Regions from separate parts of the Pseudoalteromonas sp. SCSIO 43210 genome, predicted to be linked through region 1. Evidence: predicted binding sites of a transcription regulator. Region 1 holds the regulator's gene; the other holds the start of a gene.

The links. The regulator FliA, encoded in region 1, starts transcription of late flagellar genes. The targets are predictions, from matches to a motif close to CTAAAGNTNNNNNNNNNNNNGCCGATA.
Region 2: a site for FliA is predicted at 4,175-4,201, ahead of LOS73_RS14775 (VC2046/SO_2500 family protein). Genes of this name have one in related genera too.

The regions. Positions count from the first base shown of each region.
Region 1 covers NZ_CP087225.1:3,841,571-3,848,203, reverse strand. Annotated here, with positions in the region: gene flhA (flagellar biosynthesis protein FlhA) at 1-684, shown strand, start outside; gene flhF (flagellar biosynthesis protein FlhF) at 705-2,189, shown strand; gene LOS73_RS16755 (MinD/ParA family ATP-binding protein) at 2,182-3,042, shown strand; gene LOS73_RS16750 (RNA polymerase sigma factor FliA) at 3,069-3,779, shown strand; gene cheY (chemotaxis response regulator CheY) at 3,820-4,203, shown strand; gene LOS73_RS16740 (protein phosphatase CheZ) at 4,221-4,988, shown strand; gene LOS73_RS16735 (Hpt domain-containing protein) at 5,004-5,432, shown strand; gene LOS73_RS16730 (chemotaxis protein CheA) at 5,642-6,633, shown strand, end outside.
Region 2 covers NZ_CP087225.1:3,443,885-3,450,517, reverse strand. Annotated here, with positions in the region: gene LOS73_RS14810 (PilZ domain-containing protein) at 1-173, shown strand, start outside; gene LOS73_RS14805 (class I SAM-dependent methyltransferase) at 194-1,384, opposite strand; gene LOS73_RS14800 (HD domain-containing protein) at 1,449-2,180, shown strand; gene LOS73_RS14795 (VOC family protein) at 2,197-2,652, shown strand; gene LOS73_RS14790 (M48 family metallopeptidase) at 3,163-3,861, shown strand; tRNA gene LOS73_RS14785 (tRNA-Tyr) at 3,905-3,989, opposite strand; tRNA gene LOS73_RS14780 (tRNA-Tyr) at 4,039-4,123, opposite strand; gene LOS73_RS14775 (VC2046/SO_2500 family protein) at 4,236-4,763, shown strand; gene LOS73_RS14770 (DUF6172 family protein) at 5,022-5,324, shown strand; gene LOS73_RS14765 (YchJ family protein) at 5,930-6,409, opposite strand; gene LOS73_RS14760 (SulA-like leucine-rich domain-containing protein) at 6,447-6,633, opposite strand, start outside.

The sequences.
Region 1 (6,633 bases):
CAAAAAGACGAAGCTCAATCTTTAGGCTATACCGTTGTTGATTCTGCCACAGTGGTTGCAACTCATATTAGTCAGTTGTTAACTAACAGCGCAGCGTTGTTACTAGGGCATGAAGAAGTTCAAAACTTACTTGATATGCTTGGAAAGAGTCACCCTCGTTTGGTTGAAGGACTTGTCCCTGATGTATTGCCGTTAACCGCAATTGTGAAAGTACTACAGAACTTATTGAACGAAGGGGTGGCTATTCGCGATATGCGATCAATTGTACAAACCCTTGTTGAGTATGGCCCGCGTAGCCAAGACCCTGATGTATTAACGGCTGCAGTGCGTATTTCTCTGCGTAGATTAATTGTTCAAGATGCGGTTGGAATGTCATCTGAAATACCTGTCATAACCTTGGCGCCTGAGTTGGAACAGATGTTGCATAAGTCATTGCAAAATGCAGGCGATGAAGGTGCCGGTATAGAGCCAGGACTTGCAGAGCGACTTCAAGTGTCATTGAATGAAGCGCATCAAAATCAAGAAATGGCCGGTGAACCTTCAATACTGTTAACGTCAGGAATGTTACGTACTGTGTTATCTCGTTTTGTTAAGTACACCATCCCAGGATTAAGGGTGATGTCTTATCAAGAGGTGCCAGACGAAAGACAGATAAAAATTGTCAGCTCTGTAGGCCAACAATAAGATTTTAAAGGGGTTGAATAATGAAAATTAAACGTTTTTTTGCTAAAGATATGCGTACAGCACTTAAAGAAGTGAAAGATGAACTTGGTGTTGATGCGGTTATTATGTCTAACAAAAAGCTGGCTAATGGCGTTGAGATTGTAGCCGCAGTTGATTATGAAAAAGCGGCCCCTAAATCAGTTGCACAGCCGCAAAATACTTTAGCGCGTGCGGATGACTCAGCACAATCACACAGTATACATAATTTTGTAAAGCCAGAGCCACAACGCCCTAAAGCGGCTCCCCAAGCTAGGGTTGCAGATAGTTTAGAAGCTTTACTAGAGCGTCAATCTCCTCGCCCACGTTCACCTGAATTAGCATCAATGTTTTCTCAATCGGGTATTGAAACGACCGATAATTATCAAGAGCCCGTTGTCAAACCTCGCTCAGCGAATATGTTTGCTCGCGAAGATATTGCACCAACACGTCCACAGACCCAAGCCGATAGTTTAGGTTTTGATGACCTAGATCGTGATTTTGATGATCTAGATAGCCCTGTAACACCTCAAGCGCACGTTAAAAATAATGAAAGTGAAGAAATGACGTCAATGCGTGAAGAAATGAACGCTATTCGTCAATTGCTAGAGCACCAAGTATCAGGTTTAATGCAACAAGATATGGCACGCCGTGACCCCACACGTGCTTGTATGATTGACCGTTTAGTTGGTATGGGAATCGATAAAGAAGTTGCAGAACAAATGGCGTGTTTTGTACCTGATGACGTATCTCGCCAACAAGGTTGGAAGGCTTTGTTAACAATGGTCGAAGACCAGATGCAAACTACGAATAATGAAATACTACGTCAAGGTGGTGTTTACGCATTGGTAGGCCCAACTGGTGTGGGGAAAACGACAACAGTTGCAAAGTTAGCTGCTTTAGGCGCACAGAAATACGGTGCAGATAAAGTGGCGCTAATAACCACCGATACATACAGAATTGGTGCTTATGAGCAACTTGCAACATACGGTCGAATTATCGGTTGTGGAGTAAAGCAGGTTAAAGATGCTAATGAATTAGCTGAAGTTTTATACCATTTACGAAATAAACGTCTAGTATTAATTGATACAGCAGGTATGAGTCAACGAGACTTACGTTTAACAGAGCAATTGAATACGCTTATGCGCAATCAACGTGTTGATATTCGTAGTTATTTAGTATTAAGTGCAACAGCGCAAATAAATGTCTTGCAAGAAACAGTACGACACTTCAAAAAAGTGCAGTTAAGTGGTTGTATTTTCACCAAGTTGGATGAATCTTTAAGTTTAGGTGAGATTATTAGTATTGCGATTCAAAATCGCCTTCCAATAGGGTATCTTACTAATGGTCAACGAGTTCCAGAAGACATTCGTGTTGCAAATGCAGAAAAACTAGTAAAAAAAGCTGAGCAATTGTATTTGAAAAGAATAAAAGCACAACATTCACGACACCAAGCAGTGGCGTCGAGCACAGTAGGGATGTATGATTAACACAGTATTAGATCAAGCAAGCGGCCTGCGCAAAATGAGTCAAAACAATAACAACGGCGTAAAAGTTATCGCTGTTACTGGTGGCAAGGGTGGTGTAGGTAAAACAAATGTTTCACTTAACACGGCAATAGCATTAGGCCAGCAAGGTAATCGAGTTTTAGTACTTGATGCCGACTTAGGTCTAGCGAACTGTGATGTGATGCTCGGATTACGGGTTGAACGTAATTTATCACATGTACTTTCTGGTGAGTGTGAACTCGATGAGATTTTAGTTGAAGGTCCTGCAGGAATTAAAATTGTACCAGCGACCTCTGGTTCTCAGAGTATGGTGGAATTATCACCGTCTGAACATGCAGGCCTTATACGCGCTTTTAGCGAATTAAATACCGAATTTGATATCTTAATTGTAGATACCGCTGCGGGTATTTCAGATATGGTACTGAGTTTTTCTCGTGCTGCTCAAGATGTAATGGTTGTAGTGTGCGACGAACCGACTTCAATCACAGATGCTTATGCACTTATTAAAGTGTTAAGTCGTGAGCATGGGGTGTATAAATTCAAAATTGTAGCTAATATGGTTCGTAGTATGCGTGAAGGTCATGAGTTATTTGCAAAACTTTCAAAAGTAACGGACCGATTTTTAGATGTGTCAATGGAGTTGGTTGCAACAATCCCCTATGACGAAAATATGCGTAAGGCAACTCGCCGTCAAAAAGTGATTGTAGAACTTTTTCCTAGTTCTCCTGCTTCAGTTGCCTTTAAAGCACTGGCGACAAGAGCAGTGAAATGGCCTATACCTAACCAACCTTCAGGACATTTAGAGTTTTTTATAGAGAAGCTAGTTAACGGCTAATTATGACAACATTGGTAAATAGAGCTATGGGATATCAATCAACACAAAATTTAAATGTGATTGTTGAAAAACATGCATCGCTAGTCAAAAAAGTGGCATGTCATTTAATTGCTCGTTTGCCTCCAAGTGTCCAACTCGATGACCTAATTCAGTCGGGTATGATAGGCCTAATTGAAGCATCAAAAAACTTTGATGCAACCAAAGGCGCAAGTTTTGAAACGTTCGCGGGAATACGAATTCGCGGTGCCATGCTTGATGAAATGCGCCGTGGTGACTGGGCTCCTCGGTCGGTTCATAGAAAAAGCCGTCTTGTAGCCGAGACGATTGCTGGATTAGAAAGTAGCTTAAATCGTGAACCAACCGATATAGAAGTTGCTGAAAAACTTGAAATTTCGTTAAATGAGTACCATCATATTTTAAACGATGTAAACACAAGTAAAGTGTTAGGCATCGAAGACCTCGGGGTCGATGAAGATGTTATTACCACGGCGGGCCAAGATTTAACGCTAGACAAACCGTTTAATAACGTTAAAAATGAACGATTTAATGAATCATTATTAAATGCTATCAAGTCATTACCAGAGCGAGACGCAATGGTACTTTCTTTATACTATAACGATGAAATGAATTTAAAAGAAATTGGACATATACTCGATGTAAGTGAATCGCGTGTAAGTCAGATACATGGTCAGGCGATGATTAAGCTAAAAGCAAAAATCAATGACTGGATAAACTAGTAGTAAGTAAATACAGGTTAAGACCTCACTGGAGGATGTTTTGGATAAAAACATGAAAATTCTTGTTGTTGATGATTTTTCGACAATGAGACGTATTATTAAAAATCTATTGCGCGACTTAGGCTTTACCAACGTCCAAGAAGCGGATGACGGCTCTACAGCCTTACCCATGCTACAAAATCAAGTTTTTGATTTTGTGGTAACAGATTGGAACATGCCAGGAATGCAAGGTATTGATCTTTTGAGAGCGATAAGGGCTGACGATAAATTAAAACACCTTCCTGTTTTAATGGTGACAGCTGAAGCTAAAAAAGAACAAATAATAGCAGCGGCTCAAGCTGGTGTTAATGGCTATATTGTAAAACCATTTACAGCTGGCACATTAAAAACTAAATTAGAAAAAGTGTTCGAACGCTTAGGTTAATAATAGGGGAAAGGCTTATGCCAGCACCTGCTGCGCCTCGGATAACGTTAGAACAAGCTCGTCAGCTCGTCATTTTTTTAGAAAATGGCGAACATGATAAAGCTGATCAACTAATTTTAGATACTGCATCTAAAGAGCAGTCGGAAATATTTGACGAAGTGGGAAAGTTGACGCGTCAACTACATGAAGCTTTAAAAGGCTTTGAGCTAGACACGCGCCTAACAGATCTCACTAACGACGCTATACCTGATGCTAAAAAACGGCTTAATTATGTCATTGAGATGACAGAAAATGCTGCAAATAAAACCATGGATGCGGTTGAGGCGAGTTTACCGATAGCACAACAGTTAGCGGATGAAATATCCCATATCAAACCGACATGGGACCGTCTAATGAGTCGTGAAATTGAACTCGGTGAATTTAAAGTACTGTGCCACAGCATTGATAAATTCATGAGCAGTTCTCATCATAAAACTGATGAGTTACAAAGCTTCATGACTAACATATTAATGGCCCAAGATTATCAAGATTTGACAGGTCAAGTAATTCGCCGAATTATAGAGCTTGTTAGGGAAGTTGAAGAAAGCTTACTTCATCTTTTAACTGCTTTTTCTGAACAAGATATCAGTAAAGCAGTCACCCTAAAACCACAAAAAATAGATGACCCAGTTGACCCAGAAACATTAGCAGGTCCTGAAGGGCCTATTATTGATAAAGAATCACGTAATGATGTTGTGTCTGATCAAGATGAAGTCGATGATCTTTTATCAAGTTTGGGCTTCTAAGAGGAGAGTAACTGCATGTTTGAAGTCGATGAAGATATTTTACAAGACTTTCTTGTAGAAGCAGGAGAAATCCTTGAGCTTTTATCTGAACAGTTAGTTGAACTGGAAAACAATCCAGAAGATACCGAGTTGCTAAATGCTATATTTAGAGGCTTTCATACCGTAAAAGGCGGTGCTGGATTCTTAGCTATGACTGAGCTTGTTGACGCATGTCACGGCGCAGAAAATGTATTCGACTTGTTAAGGCAGGGCGTTCGTTCTGTTAATTCTGAGCTAATGGATGTTATCTTACAAGCACTTGATACTATCAATGAAATGTTTGCGACGATTCAAAATCGTGATAAACCAGAACCTGCGGATCCTCAACTACTTGAAGTTTTACATAAGTTAGGTCTCCCCCCACAGAAGACGAGTTATCAGGTACTTCTCCTGAAGTTGTTGTAGAACAGCCTCAAGAAGCCGCTGAAGCACAAACTCCCAGTACTGATGGTGCGGACCCTTTTGCTTTTGATGAGCTGTTTAGTGGCCCAACTTCATCTGAAACTGACTCTCAAATTGATGAAATTACAGAGGATGAGTTTGAAAACCTACTTGATGAATTACATGGTACAAGCCAAGAATCGGCAGTAAAAGCCCCCACAAATAGTCATGATTTGAATGGTGATATTACAGACGATGAGTTTGATAATTTACTAGACGAGCTTCATGGTGTTGGCAGTTTCGGCTCTGTTGCAGCGCAAGAAAGTAATGTTACACCTGATGTACAAAAGCCATCGCCTTCGACTAACAATACAGATTCATCGAACGATGATATCAGTGATGATGAATTTGAATCACTGTTAGATGAACTTCATGGTAAGGGAACTGCACCTAAATCTTTAGAAAGCACTCCTGCGATTGCTGAAAAACCAGCCGCAAAACAAGCTGTTCCTAAGCCCAAAGCAGCCCCAGTACCAAAAGTTGAAGCATCAAAACCAGTACCTGCAAAACCTGCTGAAAAAACAGCTGCTGCAGCTCCAAAAAAGGCTACTGCACCAACTGCTGAAACGACAGTGCGTGTTGACACTAAACGCTTAGATCAAATTATGAATATGGTCGGTGAATTGGTACTTGTTCGTAACCGCTTAGTTAGCTTGGCTACGAATTCTGAAAGCGAAGCAATGGGTAAAGCTATATCTAACTTAGATGTTGTTACTGCTGATATTCAAGGTGCGGTTATGCAAACCCGCATGCAACCAATTAAAAAAGTGTTTGGCCGATTTCCTCGAGTTGTTCGTGATTTAGCACGCAGCTTAAATAAAGACATTAATCTATTATTAGTTGGTGAAGAGACTGATTTAGATAAAAATTTGGTTGAGGCATTAGCCGACCCTTTAGTGCATTTAGTGCGTAACTCTGTTGATCACGGTATTGAAATGCCAGATTTTCGTGAGGCTGCTGGAAAACCAAGAACAGGTACTGTTACGTTATCAGCATCTCAGCAAGGCGATCATATTTTACTTACCATTAAAGATGATGGTGCTGGTATGGATGCTGAGAAGCTGAAAAAAATAGCGATTAGTAAAGGTGTTCTTGATCACGACCAAGCAAGCCGGCTTTCTGATACTGAAGCATATAATTTAATTTTTGCACCTGGTTTTTCAAC
Region 2 (6,633 bases), 400 kb from region 1:
GGTTATCATTGCATTTGGATGATTTACTTGAGCCAGATACTATTTTAACAGTTGATATAGCGTCTACTCACCCTAGCATTGCACCGTTAAAAGCAACGGCTAAGGTAATACGTGCCAGCAAAGAAGATGATGGCACAATAACAGCAGGCCTTGAAATCATTCAGTTTAACTAATTAAATTGAATGATTAGATATTAAAAAACCTTACAAATTAAGCCTTTTAAGTAAAAGCCTTCAGGGTAGCTACCCGCAATTGGGTGATCGGCTGCTTGATTTAATCGTTCCATTATAAGTAGATCTTTGCCCGCATCAAGAGCCGCATCAGCAACAACTTTTTGAAATAGGTTTTGCTCCATTAAGCCAGAGCAAGAGAATGTCAGTAATGTTCCACCTGGTTTTAGTATTTGCATGGCAATCATGTTGATGTCTTTATAACCACGACACGCGCCCGTTAGCTGCGCTTTATTATCAGCAAACTTTGGTGGATCCATTACGATGGTATCAAACTGTCTGCCTTCGTCGCGGTATTGACGCAGTAACTTAAAGACATCTTGCTTCACAAAATCAACTTTATTTAAGTCTAAGTTATTATGCTCAACATTACGTTTAGCAGTATCTAACGCTGGTTGCGATACATCAACGTTAGTGACATGCTCACACCCGCCACGCAAAGCGTACAACGAAAATGTACCTGTGTAACTAAAACAGTTAAGTACCGTTTTGTCTTTTGAAAAACGCTCAAGTGCAGCACGGCTATCGCGTTGATCTAAGTAAAATCCGGTTTTATGACCTTCAATTATATCGACTTCAATTTTTAAGCCGTTTTCTTCAATAAGTACAGGTTGTGTTGGCTCATTACCCCAAAGAACACCTTTAATTGGCTCCAAACCTTCTTTTGTACGTACTTCTACGTCTGAGCGCTCGTATATGCTAGAACCTGGAAAAATAGCCATTAACGCGCCAACAATCTCGCCTTTATGACGCTCGGCACCCGCACTTAGTAACTGACAAACTAGTACATTATCAAATTTATCGATTGTAACGCCTGGTAAGTAATCAGACTCAGCTGCACATAATCTAAAGCCTGTTAATCCGCCTTCTTCTATTACTTGGCTCCGTGCTTCTAATGAGCGACGTAAACGGCGTTCAAAAAAGTTTTGATCGATGATTTCTTTTTCATCAAAACTCCAAACACGTGCACGAATTTGTGAATGAGGGCTATAAGCAGCAGTTGCTAAAAACTTACCTTCGCTATCGTGAATCGTTACTGTGTCGCCTAATCCAGGTTTACCTTTAATTTTTTTGATGGCTTTTGAAAATAACCAAGGGTGTTTTCTTTTTAATGATTTATCGCGACCAGCTTGTAGGTAAACGGCAGATGACATAAGGCTTCTCAGTAGTAATAAATAAGCGCTGTATTTTAGTCAAGCAAGGAGCAACATACAATGAATGTTTTGCAAGAGAGCTATAAAGCACGGTAAAGTACTAATAATTCACTTATTAATTAGCTTTTGGAACCTGAAAGTGCCTGACGCCGTTTTAAGCCCCGATTTACAAATACTTAATTCACAATGCAGAGAATTGATAACCTCTTTAGTGCATGCCGATGTGGCTCACGATATTACGCATATAGAGCGAGTGGTGCGCGTTGCAATAAAACTATGTAATGCAGAGCAGGCTAATATGTCAGTTGTATTACCTGCAGCGTGGATGCATGACTGTGTGGCGGTGGCTAAAAACCACCCTGATCGTGCAAAAGCCTCTACTATGGCAGCAGATAAGGCACTGGAATTTTTAAAATCGATTGATTATGACGAGTCACTTTTTGATGATATTCATCATGCTATTGCGGCTCATAGCTTTAGCGCAAATATAGAAATTAAAACAGTTGAGGCGCAAATAGTACAAGATGCTGACAGAATGGATGCACTAGGTGCGATTGGAGTGAGTCGATGTATGAAAGTTGGCGGCTCAATTTCTCGGTTATTGTATAACCCAGAAGACCCTTTTTGTATTGAACGAGAAGCTGATGATAAAAAATATACACTTGATCATTTTTTTATAAAACTATTACATATTGCTCAAAGCATGAATACCCCATCAGCTAAAGCAGAAGCGAATAGGCGTACAGTTTACATGCATGAGTTTTTAGAGCAATTAAAGTCAGAAATTGGTGAGTAACGTGGATAATAAAAATATGCCTAAATTGTCAGGTATTGATCATTGCCATTTGAATGTTGAAAATTTATCGAATGCAGTTAAATGGTATGAGCGCGTTTTAGGTTTTAGTATAGTACCCGAACTTGCTTTTTGGAATGAGGACGGACGAGGACCTTTAACGCTCGAGGATGCTAGTTCAACGACTCGTTTAGCACTTTTTGAAGGTGAGGGGCGCAGTAAAGGAATTGCATTTTTGGCAACAGGGGAGCAATTTATACAGTGGCTTAGTCATCTTGAAAGTTTAAATATAAAAGCGGTTCTTGCTGATCATGGTGTAACGTTTTCAATGTATTTTAAAGATGACAGTGGTAATAGCCATGAGATCACATCTCATGATTACTCGTATATAAAACTTTACTATCCATCGGTTAACTTAGGTTCGCATTCATCTAAAAAAGCTAATGTAGTTAATCCTATAATTCCCATTATATGAATTTATGTGTAAGTTTTTATCATACTGCTATCACTTTGAATAATATCTAATTGGGGTTTATTCGCTGCTTTTTTGTTTCAAGTGAAACTGTATTTTTTAGCAATTATTTGTGCTTGTACAGTTAACATAAGTGCCAGACATGCGCTGTTTTTAGGATTCAACCTAAAGGTAATTTACGTTTTGTCGCTGCACAAATATAGGTGAAAATCGTGATCAGGACGCAGAAGCTTTGCTAGGTTTTTACTTGTTTTCACATGGATGTAAGTCAGTAAGGTAACGCATGAAAAGTTACCGACCCCACTAGGTGACACACCTCACGCAGCGATTAAATCGCTCTTAGATAAAATGAACTTTAATATTGTAAGGTCAGCAAGGCTTGGTCTTCTATTATCGTTTGAAGCAGTTAGATATAAAGTTTTCACTTAGTTATAGACCTGTTTTTTATTATTAATTAGATCCCATACTTAAGCCTATTGGTATAAAATATTAGAAATTTCGTGTTGGTTAAATGTGGTAGAACTGTTGTTTGAGTATCAATTAAAGCGAAGTGCCCGACGTAAGACTGTTGCTATTAAAGTGCACCAACGGTCAATAACCGTTTATGCGCCTCATTATGTTCCTAAAAAACAGTTGGATTTATGGTTGGTTGAGAAACGAGATTGGGTAAATAGCCAACTTGATAAACAGATTAATATTGCAGACTCAAAGCAATATCCACTCGAAACACATAAAATTCTAATTTTCTCAAATCTTATAGACATAACGTTTGAACACGCTTTGCATTCTCAAGTTATAGAGCATGAGAATACATTAAGCGTATTGTGTTCTTCTCGAGTGAGCCATAAAAAATTGAAGTATAAAACATTACTTGAGGCGTATTTAACTGAAAAATTAGGATTATATATTGATATGCGTCTTGCCCACTTTTGTAAACTAATGGAGGAACCTTTACCGAATGATTTACGAATACGTATCTATAAACGTAAATGGGGGAGTTGTAATAGTAAACGTGAGCTTACGTTTAACTTACTCTTGATTGGAGCCAAAAAATCAATTATAGACTACGTCATAGTCCACGAGTTGGCTCATTTACGTCACTTAGACCACAGTCGTGTATTTTGGCAACGTGTAGCTAAGTTTTATCCGGATCATAAGATAGCATCAGATTGGTTAAAGAATAATGGACAAAGTTTACAGTGGGAATTTTAAAAAATTATTGAAGTTTAAAATATAAGGTATTTTAGAAGAAAAGTGGTGGAGGGAGCTGGATTCGAACCAGCGAAGGCTGAGCCGTCAGATTTACAGTCTGATCCCTTTGGCCGCTCGGGAACCCCTCCACACTAATTTTGTTACACTTGGCCCCACTTAACTTAGCGGTAAGAAAAGTGGTGGAGGGAGCTGGATTCGAACCAGCGAAGGCTGAGCCGTCAGATTTACAGTCTGATCCCTTTGGCCGCTCGGGAACCCCTCCAGTGCAACGGCGCTGATAATAGCAAAACTTATATTTAAGTAAAGAAAAAAGCTAAAGAAAAATGAAATAAAGCCGATAAATATCTATTACCTACAATAATCGGCTAAAGTCTATGCAAATCGACGATTTGTTAATCACAGAGAGTCAACTAAGTACACGGTTGAATAAAAGTGTACACGAACAACGTCGAGGAGAGTTTTCTCTTTTATTGGCAATGTTATCCCACGATGCGCTTGATTTTAGTCAGTTCCATTTTCCAAAAACAGATATTGAAAACCCTATTGTTGAAGAAGAGACACTTCGTAAGCAATTTGGTTCGGGTCCGAAGCAGCCTTTAGCACCTGATGAATTTAATATGCTGATTGGGCAACACAACGCCGCTTTATTATCAAATGTGGGAGAGCATGCAGGTATGAGCGATATTAAGTTACGACACTGCTTAAACCCTGAACCACTTTCAATAAGAAATGATTTAGCTCATATTCCACTCAATGTGCTTGATAATTGTGAGCTAGCTGTGCGCAGACGTATTAAGAACAAAGAGACTCAGCTATCGCATCCGCAAATGGACGTAGCTTCATTCTATGATGGTCTTAATGATGAATCATTACATCAACCGCTTCACTTAGCTACAGCATAATATTGACCTACAAAATAATTTATCTATCTACGATTTCAAATCAGCTTATGTCAGGCCCAGTAAAACAAGCTTTAAATGGTCATTTTTATAATAATGATGGCTAAAAAGAGAGGCTTTGTAGCTATTTATAATGTTAATTGCCTAAAAATTGATTTAGTTTAAAAAAACCATCCAAAAATTTAATGCAATTGCTATAATGATGTCAAATGGTATGACATGAAATGCCGTTATCATTAAACCAAGGTAATTAGGAACGTAATGAAGAAAACATTCACGCTGAATCACGAGAAAATCAAATACCCTCGTATGGTCGATGCTGCAAAGCACGAAGTGAAAAAATATTTGAAAAGAGAACGTAATAAAACGCTACCTGAAGATGCTGATTACTGGGCATTTGACTGTAAGTTTGGTAATACAGCTGAAGATGCTCAAGTAGTGCACGTTGCAGAGATTAGCAATCATATCAGCGACATCGAAAAGCAAGATTTAAAGTCTTTCTACGTAGAGATTTTAGCAAAGCCGGCACAGCGTCAACAAGCTGATTTAGATGACGACGAGTAACTCTTAAATTTTAAGTACTCGTAAAGTAGAGATGGACCCAAGTGGTCCATTTTTGTTATGTGGGTTTTAATATCAATCTGAATAATACTAACCAACCAATCCGCAATCATGCTTAATCAGTTTGAGGGATTAAATCTGACGCTAACGGCGTTAAAAATTTCTGATATAGGACAATTAAATAACGATTTTTTGTCTTGTTATCGACACGATTCTGTTATCTAAAAATAGCTCACTTAATTAAAAGAGTTGGTATAAGTATTTGAACAATATAAATTATCTCATAACCCTATAATACCAACCTGCATAAATCTTTGATCAATTTAACGAATTAAATTGCACTATAACGTCGTTAAAATTTTTTATTTAGAACAACTAGATACAAAAACTTTTGCCTAGTTCTAGCGTAATTTTCTTAACGTTAAATAGACCCCATACATAAGCAGATTGGTATAAAATTTTATTTAGAGACGCTGAGTTTTTTGGAAATAAATAACTTTTCGTGCGTATGCGCCACATTAAGTTAAATAATATGTACAAAACTAGAGTACATATCATTTAACTAATTAGTGTGTTTCAAAATACCTGATGCCTGGGTAAGTTGAGGTTTATAGGCTATGGCACTTTTTATACTTTTTAGTACTGCCACATGGGCAATCATCGTTCCTGCCAATTTTTATATCTGCAACAGGTAATATAACGCCGTCAGAATATTTCCACTGCTTTTTTTCTTTAATGAATTTTGATTGTTCGTGCAATTCACAGTATAAATTATCATAAAAGTAGTGCGCTTTAAATTCTACAAAACCCTGACTATCATCGTGCCCTGAGTCTATAATTGTCAGTTTTATAAAGCGGCAACCATCTGCAAATTCTTTAATTTCTTTAACGGGGTTTTCGGGCTGTTTATCTGTTGTATATGTTTGATAAATATACTTAGCATTTTTGAGTGCATAAGCACTATAACGAGAGCGCATAAGTAGCTCTGGTGTTTGAGGATGCTGTATTGCCAAATGAAAAGGTTCGCAGCAGTCAACATAATTTTGTTGGCTGCCACAAAGACATAATGTTTTATTCAGTGAGGTCATAATTTTGGTGTAAAGCTAAAATGTTAGTTTAACAAGATTATTGAGCTAGTAATATCTCTGTGGTTTGTTTGTTTTTCGTGAAGCAATATAACTTTGTATTTGTTTTACTCATATCCAGAGATAAGCTAGTTAATAGCTGGTTATTAACTATATCAGTCCAAGTAATTACAGCTGCAAAATTACCGTTGTGTAAAGCCGAATTTAATACGTACTCTAGATTCACT